2 regions of the Pulveribacter sp. genome follow, and region 2 is predicted to be linked to the other one. Evidence: riboswitches for the same ligand, from Rfam matches in the RefSeq annotation. Region 2 holds a riboswitch; the other holds the start of a gene.
What was found. A riboswitch is a leader RNA that binds a small molecule or an ion and turns the genes downstream of it on or off. The one in region 2 is predicted to bind S-adenosylhomocysteine.

Region 1: linked by a shared signal. The riboswitch ahead of metH (methionine synthase) and the one ahead of ahcY (adenosylhomocysteinase) in region 2 are both predicted to bind S-adenosylhomocysteine.

Annotation. Positions count from the first base shown of each region.
Region 1 covers NZ_DAMATK010000005.1:42,079-52,773, forward strand. The annotation lists gene RT282_RS13920 (CaiB/BaiF CoA-transferase family protein) at 1-565, shown strand, start outside; gene RT282_RS13925 (tripartite tricarboxylate transporter permease) at 651-2,174, opposite strand; gene RT282_RS13930 (tripartite tricarboxylate transporter TctB family protein) at 2,210-2,659, opposite strand; gene RT282_RS13935 (tripartite tricarboxylate transporter substrate binding protein) at 2,736-3,716, opposite strand; gene RT282_RS13940 (hypothetical protein) at 3,808-5,088, opposite strand; gene RT282_RS13945 (LysR family transcriptional regulator) at 5,318-6,214, shown strand; gene RT282_RS13950 (Glu/Leu/Phe/Val dehydrogenase) at 6,290-7,597, opposite strand; gene RT282_RS13955 (PACE efflux transporter) at 7,835-8,302, shown strand; gene RT282_RS13960 (DNA-3-methyladenine glycosylase) at 8,286-8,930, opposite strand; S-adenosyl-L-homocysteine riboswitch at 9,013-9,099, shown strand; gene metH (methionine synthase) at 9,151-10,695, shown strand, end outside.
Region 2 covers NZ_DAMATK010000001.1:729,644-740,338, forward strand. The annotation lists gene RT282_RS03385 (glycosyltransferase family 2 protein) at 1-249, opposite strand, end outside; gene RT282_RS03390 (EamA family transporter) at 261-608, opposite strand; gene RT282_RS03395 (hypothetical protein) at 625-3,072, opposite strand; gene RT282_RS03400 (peptide chain release factor 3) at 3,117-4,751, opposite strand; gene RT282_RS03405 (hypothetical protein) at 4,867-5,100, opposite strand; S-adenosyl-L-homocysteine riboswitch at 5,251-5,334, shown strand; gene ahcY (adenosylhomocysteinase) at 5,412-6,857, shown strand; gene RT282_RS03415 (TlyA family RNA methyltransferase) at 6,972-7,979, shown strand; gene metF (methylenetetrahydrofolate reductase [NAD(P)H]) at 7,976-8,821, shown strand; gene RT282_RS03425 (septal ring lytic transglycosylase RlpA family protein) at 8,885-9,616, shown strand; gene RT282_RS03430 (23S rRNA (adenine(2030)-N(6))-methyltransferase RlmJ) at 9,623-10,507, opposite strand; gene RT282_RS03435 (serine/threonine-protein kinase) at 10,588-10,695, shown strand, end outside.

The sequences.
Region 1 (10,695 bases), on a different contig from region 2:
CGCCGACGTGGTGCCGCAGCGCCAGGGCAACAGCCACCCCAGCCTGGTGCCTTACCAGGACTTTCCCACGCAGGACGGACGCATGCTGCTGGCCATCGGCAACGACGGGCAGTTCGCGCGTTTTTGCGAGGCCGCGGGGACGGACTGGGCGGGTGACGCACGCTTTGCCACCAACGCCGCGCGCGTGCGCCACCGCCAGGCGCTGGTGCCGCTCATGAGCGAGGTCACGCGCCAGCGCCCCACGGCCGCGTGGATCGCGCTGCTGGAGGACAAGGCCGTGCCCTGCGGGCCCATCAACGACATCGGCCAGGCCTTCGACGACCCGCAGGTGCGCGCGCGCGGCCTGCGCGTGGCGCAGCAGCGCTGGCCGGACGGCACGCCGCCCGCGGGCCGGGCGGTCAACACCGTGGTCAGCACCGCCAGCCCGCTGCGCCTGTCGGACACGCCCGTGCAGCTGCGCCACGCACCCCCGGCGCTGGGCCAACACACCGAGGAGGTGCTGCGCGAGCACCTGGGGCTGGACGGCGAGCGGCTGGCGGCGCTGCGCGCGCGGGGAGTGGTCTGACCGGCACGGGCCAGGCGTTGCCAGGCCGGTGCCTGGCAGCGCGGGTGCCTGGCGGCACGCAGCCCGCCAGGCGGCCCAAGAGCCGTTACGCGCCTGCCGTCTCGGCGCCGGCGCGGACGCGGCGGCGGTAGGCGCGCACCGCCTGCAGGATCGACAGCGCGGTCAGGGCCATGATGAACAGCGACAGCGGGCGGGTGAAGAAGCTGCCGATCAGGGTGGGAATGCTGTCCTGCACCAGGGCCATGGAGCGGGCCAGCTCGCCTTCGGCCATGCTGCCCAGCACCAGGCCCAGCACCAGCGGCTCGCGCGGCACGTCGAAGCGCTTCATGGCGTAGCCCAGCAGGCCCATGGCCATCATGATCCAGACGTCCACCAGCGACATGTTGATGGCGTAGGCGCCGATCACGCCCAGCCCGATCACCAGCGGGCCCAGGATGCTGGCCGGCGTCTTGATGAAGCTCACGCCGAAGCGCGCCACCATCAGCCCCACCGGGATGAAGAACAGGTTGGCCAGGAACATGCTCAGGATGAAGCCGTAGGTGATGCCGCCGCTGTCGGTGAACAGCCCCGGGCCGGGCTTGAGGCCGTGGATCATCAGCCCGCCCAGCATCACCGCCGACACCGCGTTGCCGGGAATGCCCAGCGTCAGCGCCGGCACCAGCGAGCCGCCGACCACGGCGTTGTTGGCCGTCTCCGACGAGACCACGCCTTCGGGGTTGCCACTGCCGAAGGTCTCGGGCGACTTGGAGACGCGCTTGGCGTCGTCGTACGCCAGGAAGCCCGCGATGCTGGAGCCCGCGCCCGGCACCACGCCGACGACGATGCCGATCAGCGTGGCGCGCAGCAGCAGCATCTTGTACTTGAGGATCTCCAGCATCTGCCGGAACCCGCCGCGCACCTCGGCCACGCTGGCCTGGGCCATGTTGGCGGGCTGGGACAGGTTCTCGATGATCTCCGGCAGCGAGTACAGGCCGATCAGCGCGACCACCATGGGCAGGCCGTTGAACAGCTCCGGGATGTCCATCGTGAAGCGGATGTCGCCGGTGAGCGGGTGCATGCCGATGATGGCCAGGAACAGGCCCAGCGTGCCCGAAATGAAGCCCTTCAGGATGTTGCGCTCGGACAGCGAGGCGATCACCGACACGCCGAACAGGGCCAGCAGGAAGTACTCCTGCGAGCCGAAGCGCAGCGCCAGCGCGGCCAGCGGCGGCGCCAGGAACAGCAGCGCGCCGTTGCTGACGAAGCCGCCGATAGCCGAGCCGGCGGTGGCCAGCGCGATGGCCTCGCCCGCGCGTCCCTGGCGCGTCATCGGGTAGCCGTCGAGCACGGTGCTGCAGTTGGACGGCGTGCCGGGAATGTTCAGCAAGATGGCGCTGATCGCGCCGGCGTAGGTGGACGAGCAGTACACCGCGCCCAGCAGCGACAGGCCCTGCACCGGCGACATGGTGAAGGTGACGGGCACCAGCAGGGCCACGCCCATGGTGCTGGTCAGCCCGGGCAGCGAGCCGATGACGATGCCGAAGACGGTGCCGAAGGCGATCAGCAGCAGGGCGACGGGGTCCAGCATCTGGGCGGCGCCCAGGGCGATGCCGTTGAAGATCGTGTCCATGGTGGGTCGGGGCCTCTAGTGCGGGTGGCGGGGGGTCAAAAGAGCAGGCCCTGGGGCAGGCGCACGCCCATGAACGCCACGAACAGCGCGTACGTCAGCGCCAGGAAGCAGGCCGTCACCAGCGCCATGACGGGCAGGCGCCGGTTGCCGAACAGCGCCATGCTGCCCAGCAGGAAGGCGGCGGTGGCCACGAAGTAGCCCAGGTAGTCGATCGCCAGGATGTACAGCGACGTCACCAGGAACACCTTCAGCGCCGGCACCAGCGAGGCCAGCACGCCCGGCTGGCCCTGCGGTGCGGCCTCCAGGGGCAGGCGCCAATGCTGCACCAGGAACACCAGCGAGAACAGCAGCTGCACGCCCATCAGGAACCGCGGAAACTGCGACGATTCCGCCGGGTACTGGAAGGACTGCGCGAGCAGCGCCGCCGAAAGCAGCACCAGGATCACGGCAAGGGCGCGGTCCCGCTTCTGGGAATGGAGTGTCATGGCGTGCGTTCCTGCACGGCCCGGGTGTCGTGCCAGGCCGGGCAGGCCCCGGGCCCGGCACGGCACCCAAGCCGCATCACTTCTTCAACAGGTCCTTCAGGGACTCGACTTCCTGGGTGGAGGTCTTGACCAGCGCCTCGGCGTCGGCCATGCCCATGTACTGGACGGCGATGCCCAGGTCCTTGGCCTCGGCGACGAACGCCGGGGCGGTGACGATCTTCTTGCAGGCGTCCTCCAGCTTGGCCAGGCGGTCGGCGGGAACGCCCTTGGGCGCCGCCAGCCCGCGCACCGCCATGCCCACCGGGGCGATGGGCTTGTCGAACACCTTGGAGGCGATGGGCACGTCGGGCAGCAGCGCGGCCGGCTCGTCGCTGAAGACCACCAGCGCGCGCAGCTTGCCAGCCTCGATGTTGGCCATGGCGGCGCTCAGCGTGGACGCCGCGACGTCCACCTGTCCGCCCAGCAGCGCCGTGATCGCCGGGCCGGAGCCGTTGAAGGAGATGAAGTTGGTCTGCAGGCCCAGCGCCTTGGCGGCTGCCAGGTGCTGCAGCTGCACGTTGCTCTGCGGGCCGTCACCGGCGACGTTGACCTTCTTCTTCGCGTCCATGGCCTGCGCGGCCAGGTCCTTGGCGGTCTTGAGCGGGCTGTCGGCGCGCACCACCCACACCACCGGGTCCGACTGGATGTTGCACACGTAGTGGAAGTCGTCCAGGGCGTACGGCGTGGCGGGCCGCAGCGCCTTGAGGATGACCATGGAGGGCAGGCTGGTGGCGCCGATGCTGTAGCCGTCGGCGCGCGACTTGGCGATGGCCGTCCAGCCGATCTGCCCGCCCGCGCCCGGCTTGTTCTCCACGATCAGGTTCTGTCCCAGCACCGGGGCAGCGTGCTTGGACAGCAGGCGCAGCAGGATGTCGTTGCCGCCGCCCGGGGAAAACGGCACGGTGGCGATGATGGGCTTGCTGGGGAAGTCGCCCTGCGCGTGGGCTGCGGGCAGCGCTGCCGCGCAGCACAGGGCGATGGCGCTCAGGCGGGCCAGGGAGGTGGTGCGGATGCTCATGTGTGTCTCCTCGAGGATGGGCGTGGCGTTGCAGGAAAGCCCTTCCGTGCAGGCGTGCCGGCAGCGGAAGGTCGGGGCGGGTCTCCGATGGTCAGGCGCCCACGATGCCGGACACGTCGAGCACGTACATCTGCCGCTCGTGCTCGTGCACCGAGTCGATGCAGACGGACTGGCCGTCGCGGCTCCAGCGCGGGTGCAGGTCGCAGCGGTTTTCCTTCTTCAGGTTCGGGTCCGCATAGAAACTGCCGATGTCGTGGCGCACGTTGTCGCGCGTGTCGTAGAGGAACAGGATGCGCTCGTGCGTGTCCGGGTCCGGGTAGGTGTCGCTCAGCAGCCAGCGCGCGTCCACCGGGGAAAACGACATGTGGCCGTTCTCGGTCAGGATGCCGCGGCCGATGACCTCGACCGGCGCGCCTGGCGCGTCGGTGTAGCGGTGGTAGTGGATGCTGCCCGCGTGCGGGCCCCAGACGATGATGCGCCCGTCCGCGCACCACAGCGGGTGCGAGATCTGGTACTCGGACTTCTCGTAGTCGTAGGTGCCGACGGCACTGGGGTCGAAGTCGTCGGCCAGCTGCGGCAGCGGGTGGTCGGAGTCCTCCAGCAGGCGCATGTCGGAGCCGTCCGGGTTGGCGGTGATCAGGCGGTGCAGGAAGCAGGTCTCGTCCTTGACCCGCTCGGTCCAGCGGTGCAGGAACAGGAAGCGCGACGAGTCAGGGCTGATCTCGATGTGGCTGACCCAGTGGATGGCCTTGTCCATCGACGCCACCGGGTGGAAGTTGCGCAGGTCCGCGTAGCTGATCACTAGGCGCGACTGGCCGGTGGCGATGTCCATGCAGTGGATGCCGTCTTCGGCCGGCGCGTTGGGCATGGCCTCGGGGGCCTGCGTCCAGGCGTAGCCGATGGTCTCGTGGGTGATGTACAGGCGGCTGTAGTTCACGCACAGGGCGAAGCTGCTGTCCGGCGCCACCGAGTACACGGGCAGGGGCAGCATGCGCTGCGCGCCGCTGTCCACGTCGTGCACCACCGAGGCATAGCCCGGATAGACCGCATCGGGGTTGTCCGCGCGGCAGTTGTAGATCAGCTGCCGGCCGGCCAGGCCGTCGAGCCACTGCAGCTGGCAGCCCATCTGCCAGTTCCAGGCGCGGGTGGTGCCGGCGCGGTGGAAGCGGTCCTGCTCCGTCAGATCAAAGAAACCCACTTCCGCTTCCAGCTCGGGCGTCAAGGGGGCGTCGGCCATGGGCACGCGGTTGGCCAGCACGTACCGGCCGGTGCGGTCCCACACGGTCTTGTTGTAGTAGCCGAAGAAATGGTGGCCCGCATCGCTGCCGAGGCGGCGGATGGGACAGGGGGAATTGATGATCGGTCCAGTCATGGAAGTGCCCTACGAACTGACAGGGGTAACGCGGTGCGCAAGCGCGCCGCTCCCGAAATAGCCATTGCCGGGGACACTGTAGGTCGCCATGGGGCATGCAATCCAATACTATTGCGGGCACTGGCTATGCATGCTGGATATAGGATTGCGCCTTTTTCCGTACCATCCGGACGGCGCGACCGGCCATTTGCGGAGCGCTCTGATCCGCAGACTCCCTGAGGTTTCCTCCATGGTCCGACCCCTCCAAGCCCGGGAAATCGAGGCCTTCCAGGCCGTCATCCAGACCGGCACCACGACGGCGGCCGCGCAGCTGATGCACACCACCCAGCCCTCCATCAGCCGGCTGCTGGCGCAGATGCAGGCGGCCGCGGGCGTGAAACTGTTCGAGATGCACAAGGGCCGGCTGCGTCCGACGCGCGAGGCCATGGAGCTGTATGCGACCGTGCAGCAGCACTTCGTCGGGCGCGAGCGCATCGAGCGCGAACTGGCGGTGCTGCGGCAGTCGGGCGCGGGCTCGCTGCGCATCGGCTGCACCCCGGCGCTGGCGCTGAGCGTGGTCCCGCCGGTCATGGGCCGGTACCTGCAGCGCTACCCCGGCGCGCACCTCAGCATCCAGACGCTGGGCGCCAACGAGCTGCGCGACGGGGTGCTGCACGGCAAGTTCGACCTGGTGCTCAGCACCATGGTGCTGGCCTCCGAGGCGCTGGACGCCACCGTCCTGCACCGCGGCCAGGGGGTGTGCGTGATGCACCCGGACCACCCGCTGGCCGGGCGCGCGCAGCTGCACGTGCAGGACCTGCAGGACCAGCTGCTGCTGACCCTGAACGCCAGCGACAGCATCTTCATGCAGCTGCAGCAGAAGATGCTGGCCTTCGGCGTGACGCCGAGCGCCACCATCGAGACCAACTACTCGTCCACCATCTGCCGCCTGGCGGCGCAGGGGTTGGGCGTGGGTGTGGTCAATCCCTACATGGCGGCGGTCTTCGACCAGGACCTGAAGATCCTGGCGCTGCAGCCCGAATGCTCGGTCGAGGTGGTGCTGGCCCTGCCGCCGCAATATGCCCCGTCGGCCCGGGTGGACATGCTCACCGCGTTGCTGCGCGAGCAGTTCCTGACCTATGGCTGACGCCTGAGGTCAGGGCGCCCAGGGCGCTTCACGCGCCGGCCGGCTCGGGCGGCCGGGCTGCCGGCGTGGCAGCGCTCAGGGGTACAGCCCGCGCATCTCGCGCGCATGCAGGATGCGCTTGCAGGCCACGATGAAGGTGGCGGTGCGCAGAGTCACCTTGTGCTCCTGCGCCACCTGCCACACGCCGGCGAAGGCCTCGCGCATGATGCGCACCAGGCGGGCGTTGATCTCGTCCTCGGTCCAGAAGAAGCTGGTGAAGTCCTGCACCCACTCGAAGTAGCTCACGGTGACGCCGCCGGCGTTGGAGATCACGTCGGGCAGCACCAGCACGCCCTTGTCGTTCAGGATGTCGTCGGCCTCGGGCGTGGTCGGGCCGTTGGCGCCCTCGATGACCATCCTGGCCTGGATGCGGCTGGCGTTGTCCTGGGTGATCTGGCCCTCCAGCGCGGCCGGGATCAGGATGTCGCAGGCCACGCCCCAGAACTCGGCGTCCTGCATCGTGTCGGCACCGGCAAAGCCGGCCACGCCGCCGGTCTGCTCCACGTGCGCCAGCAGGGCGGGCACATCCAGGCCGCTGGCGCGGTGCACGGTGCCGGTGTGGTCCTGCACGGCCACCACCTTGGCGCCGGCCTCGGCGAACAGCCGGCCGGCCGTGCCGCCCACGTTGCCAAAGCCCTGCACGGCCACGCGCGCGCCCTCGATGGGCATGCCGGTGAGCTTGGCCGCTTCGGCGCCCACGGTGAACACGCCGCGGCCGGTGGCCTCCATGCGCCCCAGCGAGCCGCCTAAGTCGACGGGCTTGCCGGTGACCACGCCGGTGGAGGTCTCGCCCACGTTCATGGAGTAGGTGTCCATCATCCAGGCCATGATCTGGCCGTTGGTGTTCACGTCCGGCGCGGGGATGTCCTTGGAGGGGCCGATGATGATGCCGATCTCGCTGGTGTAGCGGCGCGTCAGGCGCTCCAGCTCGCCGCGCGAGAGCTTCTTCGGGTCGACGCGGACGCCGCCCTTGGCGCCGCCGTAGGGCACGTTGACGGCGGCGTTCTTGATGCTCATCCAGGCCGACAGGGCCATGACCTCGGACAGCGTCACGTCCTGGTGGAAGCGCACGCCGCCCTTGCCCGGGCCGCGCGAGGTGTTGTGCTGCACGCGGTAGCCCTCGAAGTGGGCGATGGTGCCGTCGTCCATCTCGATGGGCACGTCCACGATCAGCGCGCGCTTGGGGCGCTTGAGCGTTTCCACCCAGCGCGCCAGGTTGCCCAGGTAGGGCGTGACGCGGTCCACCTGTTGCAGGTAGATGCCCCAGGGGCCGAGGTGGCTGGGGTCGAGGTAGGAGGGCAGGGTGTGGCGGGTGGCCGGTGCGGCGGGCTGGGCTGCGGACATGGAAGGGTTCCTCGGGCGGAGTGAAGCTTGCAGGCGGACCACTCTATGCCTGCGTCTGCGCGCTGTCCAACGCCGCCGTGTTTGCATGGCATGCACGGTTGGCATGGGTTGGGCATGCGCGGCGTCCCGTTCTTTCGCTATCAAAAAAAGAGCTGCCAGCGCAGTCTGGAAAAGGGTTGGAGGCCGATTTGACCCGCATGTGTGCTAGGGAATACCCCCGTTCCTATACTGCCGGCCATGCCAGCAACAACAACATCGGCCACGGGGCTGCAGGGCCCCCGGCGCCGGGTGGTCTTCGTCGCCCTCTACGAATTCATCGCCATCCTGGCCTCCAGCGCGCTGTTCATCGCCATCGGGCAGGAGGCCGCGGCTTCGGGCGTGATGTCGGTCGTCGCCTCCACGCTGGCCATTGTGTGGAACGTGACGTTCAACCACCTGTTCGAGCGCTGGGAGGCACGCCAGCAGGTCAAGGGCCGCTCGGTGCTGCGCCGCGTGGTGCACGCCGTAGGCTTCGAGGGCGGGCTGGCGCTGATGCTGATCCCGCTGATGGCCTGGTGGTTTGGCGTGGGCCTGTGGGAGGCGACGCTGATGGAGGCCGGGCTGCTGCTGTTCTTCCTGGTCTACACCTACCTCTTCAACTGGGCCTTCGACCGCATCTTCGGCCTGCCGGCCTCGGCCCAGCCCGCCGCTACGGGCGCCTGCTGATCCGGCGTGTTCCGATGGAGCCCATCGGCCGGCTGAGGTAGGGCGAGCCCGCCTCGCCAAAGCGCCAGGGCACGTCCGCGGCCTTGCTGATGCCGATGCGCGGGCCCGTGGCCAGCGCGGCCGGCGCCGCGCCACCGGGTGGCGCCAGCAGGGCAAAAGGCGGCGCGTCCAGCGGCAGGTGGTTCAGGCGCAGATCGATGCCCAGCGCCTGCGACAGCCGACCCGGGCCGGCGCACAGCAGCCGCTCGTCCTGCAGGCCGCGGCGTGCGCGCATCGCCTCCAGCCCATGCGTGGGCTGCAGTGCCCGGATCAGCACCGCCGCGCCGTCGCCCTCGCTGGCGCAGACCAGGTTCAGGCACCAGTGCACGCCGTACGAGCGGTACACATAAGCCCGCCCCGGCGGCCCGAACATGGCCGCGTTGCGCGCCGTGGGGCCGTTGAAGCTGTGCGACGCCGGGTCGCTGCCGTCATAGGCCTCCACCTCCACGATGCGCCCGCCCACGCCGTCGACCAGCAGGGTCACGCCGACGAGCAGCGGGGCCAGTTCGTGCGCGGGCCGGGTGAAGTCGAGGGCGGCAGGCTGTAGCGCCGGCGTAGCAGGAGGCGAGGAGGGGCGGGAGGTAGGCATGGCGCCGCCATCCTAAGCGGCCGTGCGGCCATCGTGTCTATGCAGCATGCCGCAAGGGGCGCGACGATAGAATCGCAGGCTTTCCCCCAAGGAGCGTTGCAGCGGGCCGCAGCCCGTCAGGCTTGGGGGCGCGCTCTTTCTTCTACTTTCGCAACGACGCTCACCTGTCCTCCAACTGTCTGCACAGGTGAGTCCGATGTCTGCTGCCCTCGTCCCCCCCATGAAACTCTCGGGCCTCGAGCCCGTATTGATCGGCCAGGGCAGCCTGTTCGTCAACGTCGGCGAGCGCACCAACGTCACCGGCTCCAAGGCCTTCGCCCGCCTGATCCTGGGCGAGCAGTACGAGCAGGCCCTGTCGGTGGCGCGTCAGCAGGTGGACAACGGCGCGCAGATCATCGACGTGAACATGGACGAGGCCATGCTGGACAGCAAGGCCGCGATGGTGCGCTTCCTGAACCTCATTGCCTCCGAGCCCGACATCGCCCGGGTGCCGGTGATGGTGGACAGCTCCAAGTGGGAGGTCATCGAGGCCGGCCTGCGCTGCCTGCAGGGCAAGGGCATCGTCAACTCCATCAGCATGAAGGAGGGCGTGGAGGAGTTCAAGCGCCAGGCCAAGCTGATCCGCCGCTACGGCGCGGCCGCCGTGGTCATGGCCTTCGACGAGAAGGGCCAGGCCGACACCTTCGCGCGCAAGACCGAGATCTGCGAGCGCGCCTACCGCATCCTGGTGGACGAGGTGGGCATGGCGCCCGAGGACATCATCTTCGACCCCAACATCTTCGCCATCGCCACGGGCATCGAAGAGCACGCCAACTACGCCGTAGATTTCATCGAGGCGGTGCGCTGGATCAAGGCGAATCTGCCCGGCGCCAAGGTCTCGGGCGGCGTGTCCAACGTGTCGTTTTCCTTCCGCGGCAACGACCCGGTGCGCGAGGCCATCCACACCGTGTTCCTGTACCACGCCATTGCCGCCGGCATGGACATGGGCATCGTCAACGCCGGCATGGTGGGCGTCTACGACGACCTGGACCCCGAATTGCGCGAGCGCGTGGAGGACGTGGTGCTCAACCGCCGCCCCGACGCGGCCGAGCGTCTGCTGGAGATCGCCGAGGCGGCCAAGGGCGCGGCCAAGGACGACAGCAAGAAGCTGGAGTGGCGCGGCACGCCCGAGCAGCCCAAGAGCGTGGGCGAGCGCCTGTCGCACGCGCTGGTGCATGGCATCACCGACTTCATCGTCGAGGACACGGAAGAGGCGTATCAGCAGATCGTGGTGCAGGGCGGCGGCCGTCCGCTGCACGTGATCGAGGGCCCGCTGATGGACGGCATGAACATCGTGGGCGACCTGTTCGGCGCCGGCAAGATGTTCCTGCCCCAGGTGGTCAAGAGCGCGCGCGTGATGAAGCAGGCCGTGGCCCACCTGATCCCCTACATCGAGGAAGAAAAGAAGGCGCAGGAGGCGGCCGGCCTGGACGTGTCCAGCAAGGGCAAGATCGTGATTGCCACCGTCAAGGGCGACGTGCACGACATCGGCAAGAACATCGTCACCGTCGTCCTGCAGTGCAACAACTTCGAGGTCATCAACATGGGCGTGATGGTGCCCTGCCATGAAATATTGGCGCGCGCCAAGGCCGAAGGGGCGGACATCGTCGGCCTGTCCGGCCTGATCACCCCCAGCCTGGAGGAGATGCAGTACGTGGCCGGCGAGATGAGCCGCGACGACTACTTCCGCATCAAGAAGATTCCGCTCCTGATCGGCGGCGCCACC
Region 2 (10,695 bases):
GATGTCCATGCCGTCAGCCATGGCCGCCTTGTAGGCCGTGACGATGGCGCCGCCCACACCGCGGTTTTCCGGGTTGTAGAGAACGCGCACTCGAGGGTCACGGTTGTGCTCTTCGACGAAGCGGCCACTGCCAGCGGGGCAGGCGTCGTCGACGGCGTAGATGGCGTGTACCTCGGGGCCGATGGCACCGATCACGCCCAGCACATGCTGGGTCACTTTGTAGCAGGGGATGGCGACGGCGATGCGCACAAATCAACTCCTCAGCTTGTAGAGGCCAGCGCAACGCCGGCCATGATCAGGGCTCCGCCAGCGAGGGTGCGCCAATGCAGTGGTTCGCTCAAGAAGTACCAGGCCAGAACAGGAACGATCAGAAAAGCTAGGCCCATAAATGGATAGGCCAAATGTAGAGGTGCCTGGCGAAGAATCCATACCCAGCCGAGTGTAGTTATGCCGTAGAGAATAAGAGCTGCAATGAGCCAGCCGTTCTGGATCAATAAAGGCACAGAAAATTCAGGAGGTAGGGCAGTGGCAGCCTTCTTGAAAAAAAGCTGGCCAATAGAAATTCCAATTACACAAAGCAAAGTGTACAGAGTGAGGGAAAAATTCATGGTCAATCTGTATATTTCATCTTGGAGGCGTTACGGAAAACCAGACCAAGCCTTTGTGTTTTCCAATTTCTTTTAATAATGGGCTCTTTCTCAAGTTCTCCGCTTGTTCGTCGAATGCTGTAATCCTTTGCGCCCCTGTGAGGTTAAAATCAAATTTCTCTGGATCTATTGTAACCACCACCCATTCCATCCACGGAGAGCTTACCGAGTAGCTTTCGTAATTGGCGGGTTTTCCGGTTGTGAATGCAAGATGTTGATACCTATTGACGATCGGCCAATCCTTCTCTGGAAGTTGGAGCCTCTTCCACAAGGTAAGCTGTGGATATGCAAGTACTCCATTTATAGTGGGCAATCCAACTGCTGCGAATAAGTGCGGACCCATTCCTTCGCCGCTCACAAAAAGAATTCTGTGTAAATTTCCGTTCTCATCTGAGGCTAACATTTTAACCTCGGGAGTCATCTCTACCTTCTTCGGTGCTTTTGCTATTGGGTTGAATCCAAACGTGGCCACGAGTGAGAGTATAAGAAGTAAAGCTATCGGGCCGGATGTTTTCCCATGTGTTAGCCACCAGGCGCAGAAAATGCTGAAAACCAAGAAAACAGAAATATAAACAATGCTATTTTTCGGAAAAATGAAAACGGGCATTTCGGCTAGTACTGCATAAGCCAAACAAGAGCTTCCAATGGCGATGATGGCTGCCGCTGCTTTACGCGGCCAGATGGATCTTTCCTGCGTCAGGGGAATAAACCACTCTCGCCTGGTTAGGCAAAGTAAAATGATAAATGCCAACCCAAGAGAGACGTCAGTTCGATTTGTTGGCGCCCGCCCCCATAGGGTGAGCCTTGCCATCCACTCGGGAACTCCTATGAAGGTAAAAACAAAATAATATACGATAAAAATGGTGCAGCCTAATAGCAGGCAGCGATTTCTCTTTTCTCGTGCCAATCCATAGGCGCATAACCATAACATGGCCAATGGAAGCCAAATGTATGAGCTGATCTCCGGTTGGTTTGTCCATGGTGTATCTCCCCCGAAGGTTATAGCTTCGGCGTTGGTGAAGCCGCGGAAAGTCCAGAGAATACTGCCGGTGCCTCCAGTGAGCGTGGTGCGCTGACCGGGATAAACCGTCTTCTGTGTCAGCTCAATAGCATCTCTGGTGTCGAGCCACCAACTCCCCAGAATTACAGTCGCAATAACCAATCCTAAGGTTAAACCGCTTGCCGCCAGCTTGAATTGAATTTCTGGTGATGAACGCCGGTCTAATAATAGGCCGATGCAAAGGAGGGCGCACAAGGTTCCGATGGTAACCATCCATGGGGGATAGAGCGTCAATACCCAGGCTGCAATGGAGTATCCTATTCCGGCTCCCCAAAGGAGGGCATGTGTAATCCTCTTGGATTCGAGAAGCTTAATAAAGCTGGAAAATGCCAGAACTGGGAAAAGGGTAAAGTAGAGTGGCCAATTTGACCAGGCTGCGGCATAAGGTGCAATGCAGAAAAGAGTGGCTAGTGCAAGATTGCGACCGGCAGATTGAGGTTTGAAGAGATTTAATAGCCACCATAGGGCCAACAAACATCCCCAGAAGGGGAGCTGCCATTGCCATGATTGGGCTTGACGAAGTGGAAGAAAGAAGTAGCCCCATGTTGCTGGGCGAGCAATCGCGGCCCACTGTGCAACGGGTGCACCAGTCATGCCAAGTATGCCCATATTCTGCCCATCGATACCTAGATTGGTATTGATGATTGGAAATGGAGGGGTGTGGTTGACTTGGGCAAGGATATTGGGCGTTAAAATTCCCCACTCATCCCCTCGAGAGGATTGCAGCTTAAAAATTCGTGCGTCGCTACCGCTTGCGGTGGAGATGGCTTTTGCCACAGGCCCTTCTAAAGCGATGCGAAAAGAACTCCCCGTAATACCGATGAGAACTAGCGAGAGGCTGAAAATTAGTATTCCGGCAGCTATGCCTTTGACATGCTGTTGTGTCCAATTGGCGAGGTGTAGGCCAGATTGCTGAATTCGCCTTGAATAGGTGAGTGCGATTGCGGTCAGAATAATTCCCAGCAATGCCCAGTGTCGTGTGTATATCTTTGGTATATGGGCGAGGGGCTGGGTTCCGTCGGCAAGGTGGAGGTCAAATCTTTCTCCTGCGGGAGAGACGGCGCTTGCTTTGATTTTGAGAAGTCCACCTGGCAGTGGATCTTCAAATTTGACCTCTATGCTGAAGCGTTCGCTATTTATATTTTTATTTACGATTTCTCCACGCTTGTCCTTGGCTTGTATCTGGAATGTGGTTCCGGCTTTGTTGTCGTCTCCTGCTGTAAATCGGCCATTGATATGTAGATGATTTGATCCCGTTTCGTAATTTATATTTTCAATGAAGGCGTAAACGTGAGGCGCGTCTTTTGCCCAATTGATGCCGTTGAATCCGATGGACAGGAAAAATATTAAAAAGATACGCAGCATGTTCTAATATTTTGGATGCCGGTCGTGGTCGGACAATACGCGGCCTAAGCCGCCGCCTGCAACGCCAACCCCGCATGCTCCCGCAGCGGATGAAAATGAATCTTCGGAAACCGCTCCTGCGCCAGCCGCACGTCATAGGGCGAAGTGCACAGATAAGCCAGCGTATCCGCCGCATCCCGCGCCATCCGCAGCGGATAGGCGTTTTCAAACTCACGCAGTTCTTGCTGCGCATCCGCCGTGATCCAGCGGGCGCCCGTGTACTGGCAGCCTTCCAGCCGGATATCGCAGTCGTACTCGGTATTCAACCGATGCTGCACCACCTCAAACTGCAACTGCCCTACCGCCCCCAGCAGCATGTTGCCGCCGGCCTCGGGTTTGAAGACCTGGATGGCGCCTTCTTCTCCCAGCTGCATCAGCCCCTGCTGCAGCTGTTTGGTGCGCAGCGGGTTCTTCAGTACCACGGTCATGAACATCTCGGGGGCGAAGAAGGGTAGGCCGGTGAACTGCAGCTGCGCGCCGTCGGTGATGGTGTCGCCCAGCTGCACGCCGCCGTGGGTGGTAAAGCCGATGATGTCGCCCGCATAAGCCTCTTCCACCGCCTCGCGGCGCTGGCTCATGAAGGTGACGACGCTGGTGGGGCGCAGCTCCTTGCCCGTGCGCTGCACGCGCATCTTCATGCCGGGCGTGTACTTGCCCGAGGCCACCCGCACGAAGGCGATGCGGTCGCGGTGGTTGGCGTCCATGTTGGCCTGCACTTTGAAGACCACGCCGGCAAAACCCTCGTCCTCGGGGTGCACGGTCTTTTCGACGGGCTGTTTGTTCACGACCAGCGTGCTGGTGCGCGGGCCGGGCGGGGGCGACATGTCCACCACCGCGTCCAGCACTTCTTTCACGCCAAAGTTGTTCACGCCCGAGCCGAAGAACACCGGCGTGAGCTTGGCCGCCAGGAATTCCTCGTGGCTCCACGCGGCGGATGCGCCCACGGCCAGTTCCATGCTCTCCAGCGCGTCGTCGAAGGTCTGGCCGAAGCGCGCGCGCAGCTTGTCGGCCTCGCTCAAAGAGATGACCTCAAAGTCCTCCGGGCGCTTCTCGCTGCCGGGCTGGAACACCGTCATGGTGCGCGTGCGCAGGTCGATGATGCCGCCGAACTGCCGGCCCTGGCCCACCGGCCAGGTCATGGGGCAGCAGGGCATGCCCAGCTCGCGTTCGACCTCGTCCAGGATGTCCAGCGGGTCGCGCACCTCGCGGTCCATCTTGTTGACGAAGGTGATGATGGGCGTGTCGCGCTGGCGGCAGACCTCGATCAGCCGGCGCGTTTGGGTTTCCACGCCGTTAGCGGCGTCGATCACCATCAGCGCCGAGTCCACGGCCGTCAGCACGCGGTACGTGTCTTCCGAGAAGTCCTTGTGGCCCGGCGTGTCCAGCAGGTTGATGACGTGCTTGCGGTAGCTCATCTGCATGACCGACGAGGCCACCGAGATGCCGCGCTGCTTCTCAATCTCCATCCAGTCGGACGTGGCATGGCGGCTGGCTTTGCGGCCTTTCACGGCACCAGCGATCTGGATGGCGCCGGAAAACAGCAGCAGCTTTTCCGTCAGCGTGGTCTTGCCCGCGTCCGGGTGGGAAATGATGGCAAAAGTGCGGCGCCGCCGGGTTTCGGCGAGGAACGGTGCGGGCATTCGGGCAGAGGCCGCACGGGCTCGCGCGGCGCAAAAGGGATGGGAAACCCGCGATTATCCCGTGCCACGCGCAGGGGGCAGCGACCGGCCGGCGCGGCGGTCCTGCCCCTGCCGATCACTTGGCTGGCGTGACCTCGACCTTTGGCACTTCAATGACCTTCTTTTCGGTGGTCACGTTGACGTCGGGCGTCTTCACGTCGTACTTGGGCAGCGTGACGTCGCCCGACTGGGTTTTTTCCACTTCGTATTTGGGCAGCGTGACGTTGCCTTCCTGGGTCTTCTTCACGTCGCAGCCCACCAGGCCGACGAGGCCAATGGACACGAGACCGATGGCAAGAATGTTCTTCATGGGGGTGCTCTCTCTCATGGGGTTGATCATGGTGCTGATTACATGGCTGGCCAGCAGGCAGCCGCTGTAGGAAGGTGCATGTCGCGCAGGTCGTCGCCCGGCTCATGCGCCGGCAGGCTGAAGGGGGAGACGGCTGTATTAAAATCGCCGCTTTCCGAGGAGCGTTGCAGCGCCCCCAACCGGCGGGGCGTGAGGCTCGGAAACATCGACTGACCGCAACGACGCTCGCCCACGCTTTGTCTGTGCGGTGAGCCGTATCTTTCGCCCCAGGCGCGTGGTTTTCATCCTGCTTCTTTCACGAAGGAAAACCCATGAGCGCTGTTCTCGACACTTCCCGTTCCGCCGCGCAGGCCGATTGCGCCATTGCCGACCTGTCGCTGGCCGACTGGGGCCGCAAGGAAATCCGCATCGCCGAGACCGAGATGCCCGGCCTGATGGCCATCCGCGACGAGTACGCCGCCGCCCAGCCCTTGAAGGGCGCGCGCATCACCGGCTCGCTGCACATGACCATCCAGACCGCCGTGCTGATCGAGACGCTGCAGGCGCTGGGTGCCACGGTGCGCTGGGCCTCGTGCAACATCTTCTCCACGCAGGACCACGCGGCCGCGGCGATTGCCGCCAGCGGCACGCCGGTGTTCGCCATCAAGGGCGAATCGCTGGAGGACTACTGGGACTACACGCACCGCATCTTCGACTTCGGCGCCAAAGGCACCGAGGGCGAAGGCCCGAACATGATCCTGGACGACGGCGGCGACGCCACGCTGCTGATGCACCTGGGCCAGCGCGCCGAGAAGGATGCCTCCCTCGTCGCCGGCAACGGCGCCAGCGAGGAGGAGCGCATCCTGTTCGCCTCCATCCGCAAGAAGCTGGCCGAAGACCCCACCTGGTACAGCCGCAAGAGCGCCCAGATCATCGGTGTGACCGAGGAAACCACCACCGGCGTGCACCGCCTGAACGAGATGTCGGCCAAGGGCACGCTGCTGTTCCGCGCCGTCAACGTGAACGACTCGGTCACCAAGTCCAAGTTCGACAACCTGTACGGCTGCCGCGAGTCGCTGGTGGACGGCATCAAGCGCGCCACCGACGTGATGATCGCCGGCAAGGTGGCCGTGGTGGCCGGCTATGGCGACGTGGGCAAGGGTTCGGCCCAGGCGCTGCGCGCCCTGAGCGCCCAGGTCTGGGTGACCGAGATCGACCCCATCAACGCCCTGCAGGCCGCCATGGAAGGCTACCGCGTGGTGACCATGGAATATGCGGCCGATAAGGCCGACATCTTCGTGACCACCACCGGCAACAAGGACGTGATCCGCCACGAGCACATGGCCGCCATGAAGGACCAGGCCATCGTCTGCAACATCGGCCACTTCGACAACGAGATCGACGTCGCCTCGCTGGAGCAGTACCAGTGGGAAGAGATCAAGCCGCAGGTGGACCACATCATCTTCCCCTCTGGCCGCCGCATCATCCTGCTGGCCAAGGGCCGCCTGGTGAATCTGGGCTGCGCCACCGGCCACCCCAGCTACGTCATGAGCAGCTCGTTCGCCAACCAGACGCTGGCGCAGATCGAGCTGTTCACCCGCCCCGACGCCTACGAGGCCGGCAAGGTTTACGTGCTGCCCAAGCTGCTGGACGAGAAGGTCGCGCGGCTGCAGCTGTCCAAGCTGGGCGCCATGCTCACCGAGCTGACCGACGCCCAGGCCGCCTACATCGGAGTGGACAAGAACGGGCCCTACAAGCCCGAGACGTACCGCTACTAAGCGTCAAAAATCATAGCTGCTAGCGCTTGTTTTGTGCCGTTTTCAATATGAAAATCATCTGAAAACGGCTTGTGGCAAGCGCCAGCAGCTATCAAAAAGAGAGAGGAAGGCGCGATGCGCGCGGACGTGTTTTTGGTGGAGGGCGGCCATGCGGCCACCCGCTCGCAGGCCCAGCGGCTGATCGCCGCGGGCGTGCAATGGCGCCTGGCGGCCACGCTGCCGTGGCAGAAGGTGGGCAAGAACGGCGACGACATCCCGCCCGGCGCCCAGGTGCAGCTGCTGGACGCGGCCGAGGCCAAGTACCTCTCGCGCGGCGGCCTGAAGCTCGAAGGCGCGCTGGCTGCCGCCGGCATCGACGTGGCCGGCCTGCGCTGCCTGGACGTGGGTCAGGGCACGGGCGGTTTCACCGACTGCCTGTTGGCGCACGGCGCGGCGCAGGTCATCGGCGTGGACGTGGGCCAGGGCCAGCTGCACGAGCGACTGCAGGCCGACGCCCGCGTGGTCGGCGTGGAGGGCGTGAACGCCCGCCACCTCACGCCCGAGGCGCTGCAGGAGGCCTGCGAGGAAGCCCTGTCCGAGCGCATCGACGCCGAGCCCGAAGACAACGACACCCAGCCCCAGGCCCCCTACGCCTGGATGCGCAACGGCGGCTTGGTGGACGACGAGTACGACGACAGTGCCGACGCCAAGGAGCACGAGGTCGAGGCCTTCAAGGCCGAGCGCGCCGCCCGCGCCCAGGCCCGCGCCGCCGGCAGCCTGCCCACCGTGCGCCGCCGCCGCGCCGGGCGCGAGCAGGTGGACATCACGCCTGCCTTCCCGTTCATCACGGGCGACGTGTCCTTCATCTCGCTGACCCTGGTGCTGCCGGCCTTGGTGCCGCTGCTGCAGCCGGGTGGTCAGCTGCTGATGCTGGTCAAGCCCCAGTTCGAGCTGCAGCCCGGCCAGGTCGGCAAGGGCGGCATCGTGCGCGACGCCAGCCTGTACGCCCAGGTCGAGGAGCGCCTGCGCGCCGCCTGCGAGCAACTGGGCCTGCGCGTGCGCGCCTGGCTGGACAGCCCCATCGAAGGCGGCGACGGCAACCGCGAATTCTTCATCCACGCCGACCTCCGGAGCGCCGCATGAGCACGACGACCGCAACGCTGCTGCCCATCAGCTTCGAATTCTTCCCGCCCAAGATGCCCGAGGGCGCCGAGAAGCTGCGCGGCGTGCGCCAGCAGCTGTATGCGCGCGCGCCGCAGTTTTGCTCCGTCACCTACGGCGCCGGCGGCTCCACGCAGGAGGGCACCTTCGCCGCCGTGCGCGAGATCCTGGCCGAGGGCGTGGATGCGGCCTCGCACTTCTCGTGCATCGGCGCCACGCGGGACAGCGTGCGCGCGCAGCTGGCACAGCTCAAGGCCATGGGCGTCAAGCGTCTGGTCGCCCTGCGCGGCGACCTGCCCAGCGGCTACGGTGTGGGCGGCGAATTCCACTATGCCAGCGACCTGGTGGCCTTCATCCGCGCCGAGACGGGCAAGGACTTCCACATCGAGGTGGCGGCCTACCCCGAGGTCCACCCCCAGGCGCGCAGCGCCGAGGCCGACCTGCAGGCCTTCGCCGCCAAGGTGCGCGCCGGCGCCGACTCGGCCATCACCCAGTACTTCTTCAACGCCGACGCCTACCAGCGCTTCGTGCAGGACACGCGCCGGCTGGGGCTGGACGTGCCGGTGGTGCCGGGCATCATGCCGATCACCGGAGCCAGTCAGCTGCTGCGCTTTTCCGACGCCTGCGGCGCCGAAATTCCGCGCTGGATCCGGCTGCGTCTGCAGGGCTATGGCGACGACGTGGCCAGCATCCGCGCCTTTGGCCTGGACGTGGTCACCCAGCTGTGCGAGCAGCTGCTGCGCGCCGGCGCGCCGGGCCTGCACTTCTACACCATGAACCAGAGCGCGGCCACGCTGGCCATCTGCGAGCGCCTCAAGCTCTGAAACAGCGCGTGGGGCCGGGGCGGCTAAAGTGCCTTGCTTGCGCAACGCATGAATGCCATCTCCATGCATCCACTCTCCCTGCGACTGCTCTGGGCCGTGGCCACTGCCGCCGTGATTGCCGGCTGCGCCGCGCCGCCGGCTGCGCCGCCAGAGCCTGTCGCTGCGGCGCCAGAGGCCACAGCCCCGGCATCCACCCCCAGCATTGCGCCGCGGGCGCCGCCCAGCAGGGCGGAGCCGGCGCTGCGCATCAAGCCCGAGCGTGGCCCGGCGGAAACTTCCGGTCCGCCCGGTCTGCGCCTGCCGCCCGAGCCTGCGACCACTGAACCTCCGGTGCTGCTGGGCAGCGGCCAGGCGTCCTGGTATGCCGACAGCCTGCACGGGCGGCGGACCGCCAACGGCGAGCGTTATGACCGCGAGGAGCTGACGGCCGCGCACCGCAGTCTGCCCTTTGGCGCGCGCCTGTGCGTGCGCAGCCTGGTCAACGGCCGCACCGTCATGGTGCGCATCAACGACCGCGGGCCCTTCGTGCGCGGCCGCGTCATCGACCTGAGCCGCGCCGCCGCCGAGGAGCTGGGCATGGTCGGCCTGGGCATCAAGCCGGTGCAGCTGTGGCGCCTGGACGAGGGCAGCGACAACTGTCCCGAGGACCTGGAGACGCAGGTGGAAGGCTCCAGCCTGGGGCTGGACGCGGCTGCGGCCGACGAGGCCCTGCAGCTTGCGCCGCCCACCAAGGCCGCCAAGCCCGCCAAGGCCGTCCAGAAGCCCAAGGCACGGCGCAAGCCGCGCAAGCGCTAGGCGGCGTCAGCCGCCGGCTTCCAGCGTGTGGCCGGCGTGCCGGTCCTGCGCCAGCAGCTCGGCCATCTGGGGCAGCGCCTCGCGCAGGGCAGCCTGCAGGGTATAGGGCGGATTGACCACGAACATGCCGCTGGCCGGCAGCCCGGGGCGGCGGCTGTCGCCGGCCGCCGGCGGCGCCAGCTTGCTGCCCTTCACCGTCAGCGTGGCGTGCAGCCAGGGCTTGCCGGCCTTGGTGGCCAGGGCCTTCAGGCGGCGCGGCAGATCGTGCGCCTCCGGGCGCGGAATGATGGGGTACCAGATGGCGTAGGCGCCGGTGGCAAAGCGCTTCAAGGCGTCCTGCAGCATGTCCTGCACGCGGCCGTAGTCGCTCTTGATTTCATAGCTGGGGTCGCACAGCACAAGCGCCCTGCGGGCCGGTGGGGGCAAGAGCTTGCGGGCGCCCTCGAAGCCGTCCTCGCGCAGCACCGCCACCTGGCGGCCGGCTTCGAGCTGCTCCACGTTGCGCTCCAGCGCACGGGCGTCGCTGGGGTGCAACTCGAACAGCTTCAGGCGGTCGTGCGTGCGCAGCAGGCGCTGGGCGATGAAGGGCGAGCCGGGGTAGACCCGCGCCTGGGGGCCCTGGTTGAAGGCGCGCACGGTGTCCACATACGCCTGCAGCGCCGGCGCCAGCGGGCCGGGCGCGGCCAGCAGCCGGGCGATGCCGTCGGCGCTCTCGCCGCTGGTGCTGGCGTAGTCGCCGTCCAGGCGGTACAGGCCGGCGCCGGCGTGGGTGTCCAGCACCATGAGCGCGGCCTCCTTGAGCAACAGATGCTGCAAGGTGGCGATGAGCACCGTGTGCTTGAGCACGTCGGCGTGGTTGCCTGCGTGGAAGGCGTGGCGATAACTAAACATGCGGCGATGGTAACCAGGGCGCCGCGTCCGCGATGACGCACAATGCACCGCTGCCGAGCCCAGCCACCCGCACCGCATCCATGTCCGCCCCTCCTGCCCAAGCCACCCCCGCCAGCGTCGCCCACCATGTCGACGCCCTGCCGCCGGGCACGCGGCTGGGCGAGTTCGAGGTGCTGGCGCTGCTGGGC